Regions from separate parts of the Streptomyces sp. NPDC005302 genome, predicted to be linked through region 4. Evidence: riboswitches for the same ligand, from Rfam matches in the RefSeq annotation. Region 4 holds a riboswitch; each other region holds the start of a gene.

Region 1 (3,200 bases), on a different contig from region 4:
CGGCGGCGAGAACACCAACTGGTTCGTCAAGGACCTGCCGCTGCTCATCGCCTTCGGCGTGCTGGCCGCGTACACCTACTCCTCGGGTCTGCGGGCCCCCGCGCTGATCGCGTTCGTGAAGGACACCCTGATCTACATCGTGATCGCGGTGGCCATCATCTACATCCCGATCAAGCTCGGCGGCTTCGACGAGATCTTCAAGGCGGCGGGCGAGAAGTACACGGCGGCCGGGGCCGGCGGGGTCGTCCCGCCCGCGGCGGGCCAGTGGACCTACGCCACGCTCGCGCTGGGCTCGGCGCTGGCGCTGTTCATGTATCCGCACTCCATCACCGCGACGCTGTCCAGCCGCAGCCGCGAGGTGATCCGCCGCAACACGACCATCCTCCCCCTCTACTCGCTGATGCTGGGCCTGCTCGCCCTGCTCGGGTTCATGGCCATCGCGGCCGGCGTGAAGGTGCAGAACGGCCAGCTCGCCATCCCCCAGCTCTTCGAGACCATGTTCCCGGACTGGTTCGCGGGCGTGGCCTTCGCCGCCATCGGCATCGGGGCGCTGGTCCCGGCGGCCATCATGTCGATCGCGGCGGCGAACCTCTTCACCCGCAACATCTACAAGGACTTCATCAAGCCGGACGCGACACCGAAGGAGGAGACCCGGGTCTCCAAGATCGTCTCGCTCCTCGTGAAGGTGGGCGCGCTGGTCTTCGTCCTGACGATGGACAAGACCGTCGCGATCAACTTCCAGCTGCTGGGCGGCATCTGGATCCTCCAGACCTTCCCCGCGCTGGTCGGCGGCCTGTTCACCCGCTGGTTCCACCGCTGGGCGCTGCTGGGCGGCTGGGCGGTCGGCATGGTCTACGGGACGCTCGCCGCCTACGGGGTGGCCTCGCCGACCCAGAAGCACTTCGGCGGCAGCTCCAAGGAGATCCCCGGCATCGGGGAGATCGGCTACATCGGCCTCACGGCGTTCGTGATGAACGTGGTCGTCTCCGTCGTCCTCACCTTCGTCCTGCGGGCGCTCAAGGCGCCGGACGGCATCGACGAGACCTCTCCCGAGGACTACACCGTCGACGCGGGCGACCGCGGGGTGGAGACGGAGCTTCCGCCGGCCACGGCGGGCGCGAGCCACTAGGACACGCCCCGGGAACGGGGCGGCACGCGACGCACGGGCACGGGCCGCCGGAGACGACATCCGGCGGCCCGTCGCCGTGCCCGGGCGGGCCCGCCCGGAGGGGCGCGGGCAGCCGGGTGGACATGACCCGCCGGACGCGCGACCGCCGAGGACGACGGCGCGGGAGGCGCGATCCGGCGCCCGGCGGCATCCGGCCGCTCACCTACGAGTTGACGCTCCGCCACACTCCGTAGCGCTCTCCGACACCAGCGCGACACAACATGTGGGGGCGCTCCCTGGGGTCGGCACAAGATGTATGCTCATGCTCGCTGTCGTCGCAGGGGAATCCGGTGCGAATCCGGAACTGTCCCGCAACGGTGTACTTGTGCGTGTTCGTGTATTGGACGTGCCCGCACGCGTCTCAGTCCGAGGACCTGCCGACAGCGCGCCCCGGCCACCCGGCCCGGGTGCCGACGACGTCCGGGCCTCGCGGAATGGGCCGGTGGACGCGGTGCGCTGGCTGCCCAGAAGCGCTTCCGTGTGCCCCCGTGCTCCCCGAAAGGCCCCGTGCCGAGCGAGGGAGAGCCCCACGTGACCATCGCGCCAGCAGATCCGGCTTCAGTGACCGCGCACCAGGCCCCGGTGGAGACCGACGGTCCGGGAGCCGCGCTGCTGCGGACCCTGACCGACCTCACCGCCGACCTGACCGACGCCGACCCCGGCCGGGTCGCCGCCGCGGCACTGCGCGGCCGGTCCGCCCGTGCCGACGAGGCCGAGCTGCGCGAGCTGGCCACCGAGGCGGCCGCCGGTCTCATCTCCGAGGACCCGGTCTACTCCCGGCTCGCCGCGCGTCTGCTCACCATCAGCATCGCCGCGGAGGCCGCGTCCCAGGGCGTCACGACCTTCTCCGAGTCGGTCGCCGTCGGACACCGTGAGGGCCTGGTCGCCGACCGCACCGCCGAGTTCGTCCGGCTGCACACCGCGCGGCTCGACGCGCTGATCGACACGGAAGGCGACGACCGCTTCGGCTACTTCGGCCTGCGGACGCTGCACAGCCGCTACCTGCTCCGTCACCCCATCACCCGCAAGGTCGTCGAGACGCCCCAGCACTTCATGCTGCGGGTCGCCTCCGGTCTCGCCGAGGACGACACGGCCCAGGCCGTCGACGAGGTCTCCGCGCTCTACGGGCTCATGAGCCGGCTCGACTACCTCCCGTCCTCCCCCACGCTCTTCAACTCCGGTACGCGGCACCCCCAGATGTCGTCCTGCTACCTCCTCGACTCCCCGCTGGACGAGCTGGACTCCATCTACGACCGCTACCACCAGGTGGCACGGCTGTCGAAGCACGCCGGCGGCATCGGCCTGTCGTACTCCCGCATCCGGTCGCGCGGTTCGCTGATCCGCGGCACCAACGGGCACTCCAACGGCATCGTCCCGTTCCTCAAGACCCTCGACGCCTCGGTCGCCGCGGTGAACCAGGGCGGCCGGCGCAAGGGCGCGGCCGCGGTGTACCTGGAGACCTGGCACTCCGACATCGAGGAGTTCCTGGAGCTGCGCGACAACACCGGTGAGGACGCCCGGCGTACGCACAACCTGAACCTCGCGCACTGGATCCCGGACGAGTTCATGCGCCGGGTGAACGAGGACGGCGTCTGGTCGCTCTTCTCCCCCGCGGACGTGCCCGAGCTGGTCGACCTGTGGGGCGACGCGTTCGACGCCGCCTACCGCAAGGCCGAGGAGGCGGGTCTCGCGAGGAAGACCATCCCGGCCCGCGACCTGTACGGCCGGATGATGCGCACCCTCGCGCAGACCGGCAACGGCTGGATGACGTTCAAGGACGCCGCCAACCGCACCGCCAACCAGACGGCGGAGCCCGGGCACACCGTCCACTCCTCCAACCTGTGCACCGAGATCCTGGAGGTCACGGACGACGGGGAGACCGCGGTCTGCAACCTGGGCTCGGTCAACCTCGGCGCGTTCGTCGTCGGTGACGACATCGACTGGGAGCGGCTCGACGAGACCGTCCGCACGGCGGTCACCTTCCTCGACCGTGTCGTCGACATCAACTTCTACCCGACCGAACAGGCGGGGC
Region 2 (3,200 bases), on a different contig from region 4:
AACAGCAGCAGGCACACCGCGCTGTTGGGCTTCATGACCGCCTGTTGTGAGACGAAGCTCTTGAAGGCCCCCACCTCGAACACCCAGCCGGCAAGTCCCAGAATCGATACTGCAAGGGCGCCGGCTGCCGCCGCCACGGCAGTTCTTCGAGCGACAGCCACCGCGGGTGAGGCGGGTACGGTCCAACGCGCCCGCGGACTGTCGACGATCCGCTGTCCAGAACTTTCCAATGCGCCGTTCTCCTGGCCTGTCGGTACGGGACGCGACCCCCGGTGTTCCTCGCGGGCCCACCCGTCTCGCGGCCGCTCCTTCCGACGGCAGGCGTACGGATCACGGGCCGACAAGCCATCGGCCGAGCCAGGGGAGAAACGCTAGCCAGCATTGCCGGTCTTCACCTGGGAAGATGCCAAATTCCACTCAATAGGAACCAGTGGTCCACTTTTGACCGATACGGATCGCCTCGCGCCGACCGGCTGTGACGGACGAACGAGGCCCCGCGCAAAGCGAAGGGCTCCCACACACGTGTGTGGGAGCCCTTGGCGTTGCCGGGGTCTCAGCTCGCGGCCGGCACCGACCGCCCCGAACCGACGGCTGCGGGCTTCGGGTTCAGCAGGCGCTCGGCCAACTCACCGAAGACCAGGCCGAATCCGCCCCACAGAGCCGCCTGGATCGCTAGGGCCGAGAGCCGGAACCGCCACAACAGGGTGGCCGGGAAGTCCGCGGGCACCTCGTTGATCACGGGCAGGAACTCGTAGGCCAAGCCGATCACGACGGCGAAGGCGGCGACCGCCGCGACGGTCGCGTACCAGGTGCCGATCCTCGGGGCGAGCCGCTTGCCGACGAGGGTGGCGGCGACGGCCAGCAGCACGCTGAGGACCATCATCAGGAAGTACAGGGTGGTCCGCTTGCCGATGGTGTCGGCGTCGCCGACCGACGGCGGATTGGCCGGGTACTTCAGGAACGGCACGACGTAGACCGCCAGCAGCGCGGTGCCCGACAGCAGCAACGCGGTCGCCCGCGCGCTGAAACGGCCCACGCGGCCGAGGGCGAAGCAGTAGGCGAGCGCGGCGATGCCGCCGAAGGCGATGCCGTAGAGCAGGACACCGGTGGCCAGGCCGGCGGTGGACTGCAGGCTGCGGGAGACGAGTTCGACCTCGTGCTCGTGGGCGTGTGCGTGCGCCTCCTCGAAGCCGATGGCGCTGTCGACGCTCGGTTCACCGAGGAAGTAGGCGACCACCAGCGCGAGCACGCCGGCCGCGAGGCCGGCGAGCATGCCGCGTACGAGCAGGTTTCTTACCGTTGCGGAGTTCATGAGTGTGCTCTGTCCCTCGCGTCAGTGGCAGGGGAAGCCGAGCAGGTGGCGGGCGTCGTGCACCCATTCATGGACGTTCTCGCCGGAGACGACGGCGGTGGCGCCCTGTTCCGCGCCGACGAAGTAGAGCAGGACCAGCATCAGGATGCCGAAGAAGACCGCCCAGGGAGCAATCGCCTTCAGCGGCAGCTTGGCGGGTACGACGGGGGTGGTGGCTGTCGGCTGGGCGACGGTCTGCGCCATGGCAGGACCTCCTCGGGAGTTCGCGTCCCATCTCGGTGGTGCACTGGATGACGTCTACGGGTCTGACTTGCGAGGCGTCCAGCGTGCTGGAGCGTCTCGTTCACAGTGGCGCGACCGTGCCGGATTTCCCACCGGCTTCCGTCCTGACGTCATCGTTATCGGACCGACCGTACCGCGTGGCGAGTACATGGCCAAGACCGCGCCACCTGGCGTGATCTTCCTCTCGCACCAGGTGACCCGTGCGCGGTGACGGTGTGTCAACGGCGCGCCCGGCCTCGCGGTCCGGCCGGAGCCGTCACATGCCCGCTCCGCCCGCCTCCGTGGCGATGCCGGTCACCGCGAGCCCGAGTTCGTGTTCGCCGAGCGGGGCGAAGAAGCGCTCGACGTCCTCGTCGGTCACCTCGGCGAGCGTGGCCGGAGTCCAGTGCGGGTCGCGGTCCTTGTCGATGATCTGCGCACGGACGCCTTCCACCAGGTCGGGAGCGGCCAGGAACGCGCACGAGACGCGGTACTCCTGGTTCAGGACGCTTTCCAGCGGACCCGCTCGACGGGCACGGCGCAGGGAGGCCAGGGTGACCTTCAGCGCGGTGGGCGATCGGCTGAGCAGGGTCTCCGCCGCCTCCTTGGCAGCGGGATCCCCGAAGGCCTCCAGGCGTCGGAGGATCTCCTCCACGGTGTCGGCCGCGTAGCAGGTGTCGATCCATTCCCGGCAGTCCGTCAGCGCGGCGTGGGGCGGTTGCCGCGTGTGACCGGCCAGGACCTCCCGCACGGGCCGGTCCGCCAGTTCGGCGAGGAACGCGGGCAGGCCGGCGGAGGGGACGAAGTGGTCGGCGAGGCCGCACAGCAGAGCGTCGCCGGCGGTGCCCGAGGCGCCGGTCAGTGCGAGATGGGTGCCCAGCTCGCCCGGGGCGTGGGCCAGCAGGTGAGTGCCTCCGACGTCGGGCACGAAACCGATACCGGTCTCCGGCATGGCGATCCGCGAGCGCTCGGTGACGATCCGGACGCTGCCGTGCGCGGAGATGCCGACGCCGCCGCCCATGACGATGCCGTCCATGACGGCCACGTACGGCTTGGGGTAGCGGGCGATGCGGGCGTTGAGGTGGTACTCGTCGCGCCAGAACGCGGCGGACGCGCTGCCGTCCCCGTCACGCGCGTCGTCGTGGACGACGCGGATGTCCCCGCCCGCGCACAGGCCCCGCTCTCCGGCTCCGGTGATGACGACGGTCTCGACCGCCGGATCGTGTTCCCAGGCGGTGAGGGCCCGGTCGACGAGGTGCACCATCTCGTGGTTCAGGGCGTTCAGCGCCCTCGGCCGGTTGAGGGTGATGTGGGCGGCCCGTCCCTCGGTGCGCACCAGGACGGAGGGTTCGGCGGCGTGTTCCGCGGTGCCGTTCATCCGGGGACCTCCGTCGGGACGTTGGCCACGATGTCGTGCATGATCTCGTTCGTTCCTTCCGGGGCCGGGTGGAGAGCGCAGCTCGGTGACGATCTTCTCAGCGCCCGCGACGGCCGGCGGAGCCGGTCCCGCCGAGCGGGTGCGGGGCGCGGTCGGGGACCGGGTACCCCGGGTGGTCGCGGGGGGGCGGAACCTTCCGCGGGCGGCGGCCGGACGCCGGGAGTTCAGCGTGTCCGCACCGTCCGCAGG
Region 3 (3,200 bases), on a different contig from region 4:
GTGCGCGCCGACCTCCTCGACGTAGCGCGCGTACCAGGCGGTCTCCGCCGCCGGATCGGGCGCCGGGTCGTCGTCGTGGTCGAAGAGCAGGCAGTACACGCGGCGCCAGCGGACGTGGCCCGCGAGCCCGGCGCGCAGCCGGCGGAACACCGGCTCCGAACCCCAGGCCCACGGACACAGCGGGTCCGTGTACTCGACCACCTCGACCCCGGGGTGCCGGACGGCCTCTGCCCCGGCGGCGGGCGCGGCCGTCACGCGGCTCCCTTGTGGCTGAGCCGTTCGGCCGGCCGGGCGGGCAGCAGCGCGGACAGGGTCGTCCCGCCGAGCACCGCCGCGGCGTCCGCCTCGATCTGCCGCCACACGCCGGGCAGCCCGGCGGCGGGACCGGGGTAGTCCAGTCCGGCCAGCGGCTCGCCCCGCAGGGTGATCAGCTCGCCGTCCACGGCGCGTACGACGTCCAGCAGGGTGACTTCGCCGGCCGGCCGGCCGAGCCAGTAGCCGCCCTCGCAGCCACGCTGACTGCGCACCAGCCCCGCCCTGCGCAGCTCGCCGACGACGGACTTCAGGAACCGGAACGGGATCTGCTGCGAGGAGGCGATGGCCTCGCAGGTGAGCGGTCTGGCGGGTTCGCGGGCGAGCTCCAGCAGCGCCCGGGTGGCGTAGTCCGCCTTCGCGGAGATATGCATGCGGCCATGATGCCCGACAGGGCGCCCGGCACGGGCGCTTCCACCGCTTCCACACCTACATTGCGGGAACATTGCCGCAGGTGAAGGACAATGGACACCTCTTGACATCCTTTTCCGGACGGCTCTAGCGTCGCCCCACATGAGCCAGCCGCTGACGACCCCCGGTGAAGGTTTCCACCCCCATCTCACGGATCGTGCGGGGCCGTCGCCGTCCCCCCTGCGCACCCGCCTGCACCACATCCGCGCCGACGCGCTCGACGGCGACACGGCGCAGAGCGGCGGCATGCGCCGCTTCGCGGCCGTCAGCGGCACCACGGTGGGATCCGAGAAGCTGTGGATGGGCCAGACCCACGTCGCCCCCTCGACCTCGTCCTCCGACCATCACCACGGCGCCTCCGAGACGGCCATCTACGTCGTGAGCGGACACCCGGAGTTCGTGTTCCTCGACGACGCGGGCCCGCAGCCCGAGGAGATCCGGCTGCGCACCTCGCCCGGTGACTACATCTTCGTGCCCCCGTTCGTGCCGCACCGCGAGGAGAACCCGGACCCGGCGGACGAGGCCGTCGTCGTCATCGCCCGCAGCACGCAGGAGGCGATCGTGGTCAACCTGCCGGAGCTGTACGTGCTGCGCACCGAGGAAGAGGCCTGACAGAAGGCGTCCGTCACACCGGACCGTCCGTCCGCGCGCCCCCGCGCGGTCCGGTCCGGCACCGACGGCGCTGAAGCGCGGAGAGTCCCGCCTGTTACGCTCGCCGAGCCTCCCGTGGGGGAAGTCCGGTGAGAGTCCGGCGCTGACCCGCAACGGTGTGCGTGCAGACCTGATGGTCCGTCACGCGAGTCCGATCGCCCACGGGGAGCACGCGACCCGTTGACTGCTCGCCGTGGAATGCGACAGGGGACCGCACGGCCGGCGCGCCGTACGGGCTGTTCACCTGTTTCGGTTCACCAGGCGGCCCCAGGCGAAGGACCGCCCCGTGCGCACCACCACGACTCCGATACCCCGACCCGGCCGGACCCGGGGCGAAGTCCGCGGCCGGCTGCCCCTGACGCCGCTCCTCGGCTGCCTCGCGGTCGTGCTCCTGCTGTCCCTCGCCTGCGGCGTCGCCCTGGGCGCGACCGGGATCGGGACGACCACCGTCCTGCGCCTCCTGTGGGCCGGTGCCACCGGCGGGACGGTGCACGCCTCAGACGCCGCCGCCTACACCATCGTCTCGGAGATCCGGCTCCCACGGGTCGTGCTCGGCGCGGTCGTCGGAGCGGGGCTCGCGACAGTCGGTGTGGCCGTGCAGGCCATGGTCCGCAACGCCCTGGCCGACCCCTTCGTCCTGGGCATCTCCTCCGGCGCGGCGGTGGGCGCCAACGCCGTCATCCTGCTCGGCGCGTTCGCCGGGCTGGGCGTGTGGGCACTGTCGGTGTCGGCGTTCGCCTCCGCCCTCGCGGCCATGGTCCTGGTCTACGCGGTGGCACGGTCTCCGCACGGCCTCACCCCGCTGCGGCTGATCCTCACCGGGACCGCGCTGGCCTACGGCTTCGAGGCGCTCACCACGCTCATGGTGTTCGGGGCCGCACGCGGCGAGGCGGCACGGTCGGCGATGATGTGGCTGCTCGGCAGCCTGGGCGGTGCGACCTGGGCCCAACTACCCGTCGCCGCGGTGACCGTGGCGGTCGGCTGGGCATGGCTCAGGCTCCGGGCCGAGTCGCTCAACGCCCTCGCCATGGGAGACGAGACGTCCGCCGCTCTCGGCGTCCGACCGGCCCGGCTGCGCGGGGAGTTGTTCCTCGTCACGGCCGCGGTGACCGGCACCGTGGTCGCCGTCAGCGGCGCCGTCGGGTTCGTCGGACTGATGGTGCCGCACGTCGTACGGATGCTGGTGGGCGCGGACCACCGGCGGGTGCTCGCCGTCGCACCGTTGGCCGGCGCGGTGCTGCTCGTGTGGGCCGACGTGCTCTCCCGCCTGCTCCTCGCCCCCGCCGAGCTGCCGGTCGGTGTGATCACCGCCGTGGTCGGCGTGCCCGCCTTCCTGCTGCTCATGCGGCGCGGCGGCTACGCGTTCGGTGGGCACTGATGCGCCTCGACATCGAGGGACTCTCCGCCGACGCGGGCACGGAACGGCTCCTCCACGACATCCGGCTCGTCGCGGACAGCGGGGCGTTCGTCGGACTCGTCGGCCCCAACGGCAGCGGGAAGTCGACCCTGTTGAGGTGCGTCTACCGCGCGCTGCGGCCCGCCGGGGGAGTGGTCCGGCTGAACGGCGAGGACCTGCACGCCATGGATGCGCGGGCAGCCGCCCGAGTGTTGGCGGCTCTCCCCCAGGAGTCCTCGGCCGAGTTCGACTTCACGGTCGCCGAGGTGGTCGGGATGGGCCGGCTCCCGCACCGGAACCGTACGGCAGCCGACGACCGGGCGATCTGCGCCGGCGCCATGGACCGCACGGGCGTCGCCCATCTCGCCGACCGCGGATTCCTCGCCCTGTCCGGCGGTGAGAAGCAGCGCGTCCTCCTCGCCCGCGCACT
Region 4 (3,200 bases):
GACCCGCAGGATGTCCGCTCCCAGGGGGGAGGAGACGGCCGATTCGCGGACCGTGCCGCGCAGCGAGACCCGCAGCCCGTCCTCCTCGTCGATCCCCAGCCCGTGCTGGAAGGGCAGCACACCGTAGGTGCGGCGCCCGGTGAGACCGTGCAGCATGTCGAGCCCGGGCTCCAGCAGTGCGACGTCGCCGCGGAACTTGTTGACGAGGAACCCGGCGACGAGCGCCTGGTCCTCGGGCGACAGCAGGGCGACCGTTCCGAAGAACGAGGCGAACACCCCGCCCCGGTCGATGTCGCCGACGACGAGCACGGGCAGCCCCGCGTTCCGCGCGACCCCCATGTTCACGATGTCGGTGCGCCGCAGATTGATCTCCGCCGGACTGCCGGCCCCCTCACAGATCACCGCGTCATACGTGCCCCGCAACTGGGCGAGACAGTCGAGAACGGTGCCGAGCAGTGCTTCCCGGTGGCCCCCGTGCGGGGAACCTCCGGAGGAGGCGCCGGCCGACAGCGCGCCTCCCGGCTCGCCGAAGAACCCGCGGGCGCTCATCTCGCCCACCGGCCTGCCCATCAGCACGACCTGGCTGCTGCGGTCGCTGCCCGGCTTGAGCAGCACGGGGTTCATCAGCGCCGTCGGCTCCACGCGGGCGGCCTGGGCCTGCATGGCCTGTGCCCGGCCGATCTCGGCGCCCTCCCGCGTGACGAACGAGTTCAGGGACATGTTCTGCGCCTTGAACGGGGCGACCTTCACGCCCTGGCGTACCAGCCACCGGCAGATCCCGGCGGTCACGACGCTCTTGCCCGCGTCGGAGGTGGTCCCGGCGATCAGCAGTCCGCCGCTCATGCCGTACGTCCCTTCCTGGTCAGCAGTACGCGTGCGGCGGCACTCACGCCGAGGGCCAGCCAGCCGACGCGACGGGAGAGCCGTACGGCCCGTTCGATGTCGGCGACCCGGACGGGGCGCCCGGTGTCGTTGAGCACGGGCCGGTGCTCGACCCGGCCCCCGTACGAGAGGGTTCCGCCGAGCCGCACACCGAGCGCGCCGGCGAAGGAGGCCTCCACCGGACCGGCGTTGGGGCTCGGATGTCTGCGCGCGTCGCCTCGCCAGGCGCGGACGGCGCCCCGCGGGTCGGGTCCGGCCACGGTGGCGAGGACGGCGGTCAGCCGGGCTCCGGGCCAGCCGGCGACGTCGTCGAGCCGTGCCGAAGCCCAGCCGTAGCGGCGGTACTTGGGGGACTTGTGCCCGACCATCGCGTCGAGCGTGTTGACGGCGCGGAAGGCGACCAGTCCGGGTACGCCGGCGGCGGCACCCCAGACCAGCGCGCCGACCACCGCGTCGGAGGTGTTCTCGGCGACGGACTCGACGACGGCCCGCGCGACACCGTCGGCGTCCAGCGCCTGCGGGTCGCGCCCGCACAGATGCGGCAGCCGCTCCCGGGCGACGTCGAGGTCCCCGGCCGCGAGCGCGCCGCCGATCGCCCGTGCCTCTCGGCCGAGTGAGGTCCCCCCGACGACGGCCCAGGTGGCGGCGGCGGTCAGGGCGACGGACGCGGCGCCCGAGGAACGCAGGGAACGGCCGGCGAGCGCGGCGAGGCCGGTGGCCCCGCCCACGCACACGGCTGTGTGCAGCGCGCCCCACCCGCGGTGGTCACGCCACAGGGTCCGCTCGACGGCCCCGGCCGCCCGCCCGAACGCGGCGACCGGATGGGCCCGGCGGGGATCGCCGAGCAGCAGGTCGCCGAGGAGGCCGGCGGCGGCGCCGTACGCGAAGACGCGATCGGCCCGCACGGGGTCAGCCCGCCGTGCGGTGCGGCGGAACTCTCAGGGACGACGGAACCGGCAACGGGCAGCCGCGCATGGCGATATGTCCTCACTCAGGGTGTCCACGCCCTGGTTCGACGAGACCGGCGGCGAGAGTTCCTGGCTCCCGGGGAGTTTCCTCCCCGATGACAGTGGCGGGACCGCGCCGGATTCGCACCGGCTTCCTCTCATGCCGCCGTACTTGGCTCCGGCAGTCCACCACGGGGTGAGAACGGCCGTCAACTTGCTGTTGACCTGCGGAGGGAGAGTGTGCGAAGCCCCACACAGCAAAGGGGTGCGGGACGGAGATCCGTCCCGCACCCCAGGTGAAGTGCTGCCCGGGAACGGCCCGTTCGGGGCCGTTCGTGCCGGGTTACTTGCTCATGATGAGAGAGATGCCGTACGCCACCGCCGCGGCGCAGGCCGCGAAGCAGACGTAGGCGCCGGTGGCCGCCGCGACGGCGGAACCGCCCTGGGCCGACTCCTTCTTGGAGAGGCCGGCGACGCCGAGGGTGAAGAGGCCGACGAGGACGACGGTGGCTCCGAGACTGACCCCGAAGACGGACCCGAGGGCTGACCAGTCGATGTGCATGCTGTTTCTTCCTTCGGTTCTCAGGCCACGCGCGACGGCGCCGACGGGTTCGCCGTGGGCTCGGCGGGTGCGGGGATGGTGGCCGTGAGGTCCTCGGCCACGGTGCCGGCCGGGGGCGGGGTGACGGCGGCGATGGCCGTGGTGACCACGCCGGCCGGCTCGTCGGCGTTCACGTTGGTGTGGTCGATGACCTCGCGGCGCGAGCGGCGCCAGATCGCGAAGCTGGAGGCGACCAGGAAGACGGCGACGAGCGTGGTGCCCCAGGCGCCGAAGCCGGTGACCCACTCGGCGAGCGCGCCGACCAGGGCGGCGGCGGGCAGGGTGAGCGCCCAGGCGACGAACATCCGGGTGGCGGTGGACCAGCGGACCACGCCGCCCTTGCGGCCGAGGCCCGCACCCATCACGGAACCGGAGACCGCGTGGGTGGTGGAGAGGGAGAAGCCGATGTGCGCGGAGGCGAGGATGACCGTCGCGGCGCTGGTCTGGGCGGCGAAGCCCTGCTGCGGCTGGAGGTCGGTCAGGCCCTTGCCCATGGTGCGGATGATGCGCCAGCCGCCCAGGTAGGTGCCGAGCGCGATCGCGAGACCGGCGGAGAGGATGACCCAGACCGGCGGGTCGGAGTCGGGAGCGACGGCGCCACCGGCGACCAGGGCCAGGGTGATGATGCCCATCGTCTTCTGCGCGTCGTTGGTGCCGTGGGCCAGCGAGACCAGGCCCGCGGAGGCTATCTGGCCGGCGCGGTACCCCTTCTCGGTGGCCTTGCCACCGGCGTTCCTGCTGAGCTTGTACGACAGCCGGGTAGCCAGCAT

What was found. Region 4 has a riboswitch for cobalamin ahead of ABZT74_RS33835 (cobalamin biosynthesis protein). Riboswitches for the same ligand answer to the same signal wherever they lie in the genome.
Region 1: another riboswitch for cobalamin. It lies ahead of ABZT74_RS11785 (ribonucleoside-diphosphate reductase subunit alpha); the one in region 4 lies ahead of ABZT74_RS33835 (cobalamin biosynthesis protein).
Region 2: another riboswitch for cobalamin. It lies ahead of ABZT74_RS17315 (CbtB-domain containing protein); the one in region 4 lies ahead of ABZT74_RS33835 (cobalamin biosynthesis protein).
Region 3: another riboswitch for cobalamin. It lies ahead of ABZT74_RS17335 (iron ABC transporter permease); the one in region 4 lies ahead of ABZT74_RS33835 (cobalamin biosynthesis protein).

The regions. Positions count from the first base shown of each region.
Region 1 is NZ_JBEXGN010000006.1:242,504-245,703, forward strand. Features, by position in the region: gene mctP (monocarboxylate uptake permease MctP) at 1-1,129, shown strand, start outside; cobalamin riboswitch at 1,395-1,565, shown strand; gene ABZT74_RS11785 (ribonucleoside-diphosphate reductase subunit alpha) at 1,700-3,200, shown strand, end outside.
Region 2 is NZ_JBEXGN010000010.1:122,766-125,965, forward strand. Features, by position in the region: gene ABZT74_RS17305 (hypothetical protein) at 1-50, shown strand, start outside; gene ABZT74_RS17310 (CbtA family protein) at 554-1,312, opposite strand; gene ABZT74_RS17315 (CbtB-domain containing protein) at 1,334-1,555, opposite strand; cobalamin riboswitch at 1,596-1,742, opposite strand; gene ABZT74_RS17320 (enoyl-CoA hydratase/isomerase family protein) at 1,851-2,951, opposite strand; gene ABZT74_RS17325 (ABC transporter substrate-binding protein) at 3,176-3,200, opposite strand, start outside.
Region 3 is NZ_JBEXGN010000010.1:127,271-130,470, reverse strand. Features, by position in the region: gene ABZT74_RS17350 (DsbA family protein) at 1-255, opposite strand, end outside; gene ABZT74_RS17345 (Rrf2 family transcriptional regulator) at 252-686, opposite strand; gene ABZT74_RS17340 (cupin domain-containing protein) at 826-1,335, shown strand; cobalamin riboswitch at 1,410-1,556, shown strand; gene ABZT74_RS17335 (iron ABC transporter permease) at 1,682-2,752, shown strand; gene ABZT74_RS17330 (ABC transporter ATP-binding protein) at 2,752-3,200, shown strand, end outside.
Region 4 is NZ_JBEXGN010000040.1:26,244-29,443, forward strand. Features, by position in the region: gene ABZT74_RS33830 (cobyric acid synthase) at 1-843, opposite strand, end outside; gene ABZT74_RS33835 (cobalamin biosynthesis protein) at 840-1,787, opposite strand; cobalamin riboswitch at 1,891-2,035, opposite strand; gene ABZT74_RS33840 (hypothetical protein) at 2,173-2,391, opposite strand; gene ABZT74_RS33845 (inorganic phosphate transporter) at 2,412-3,200, opposite strand, start outside.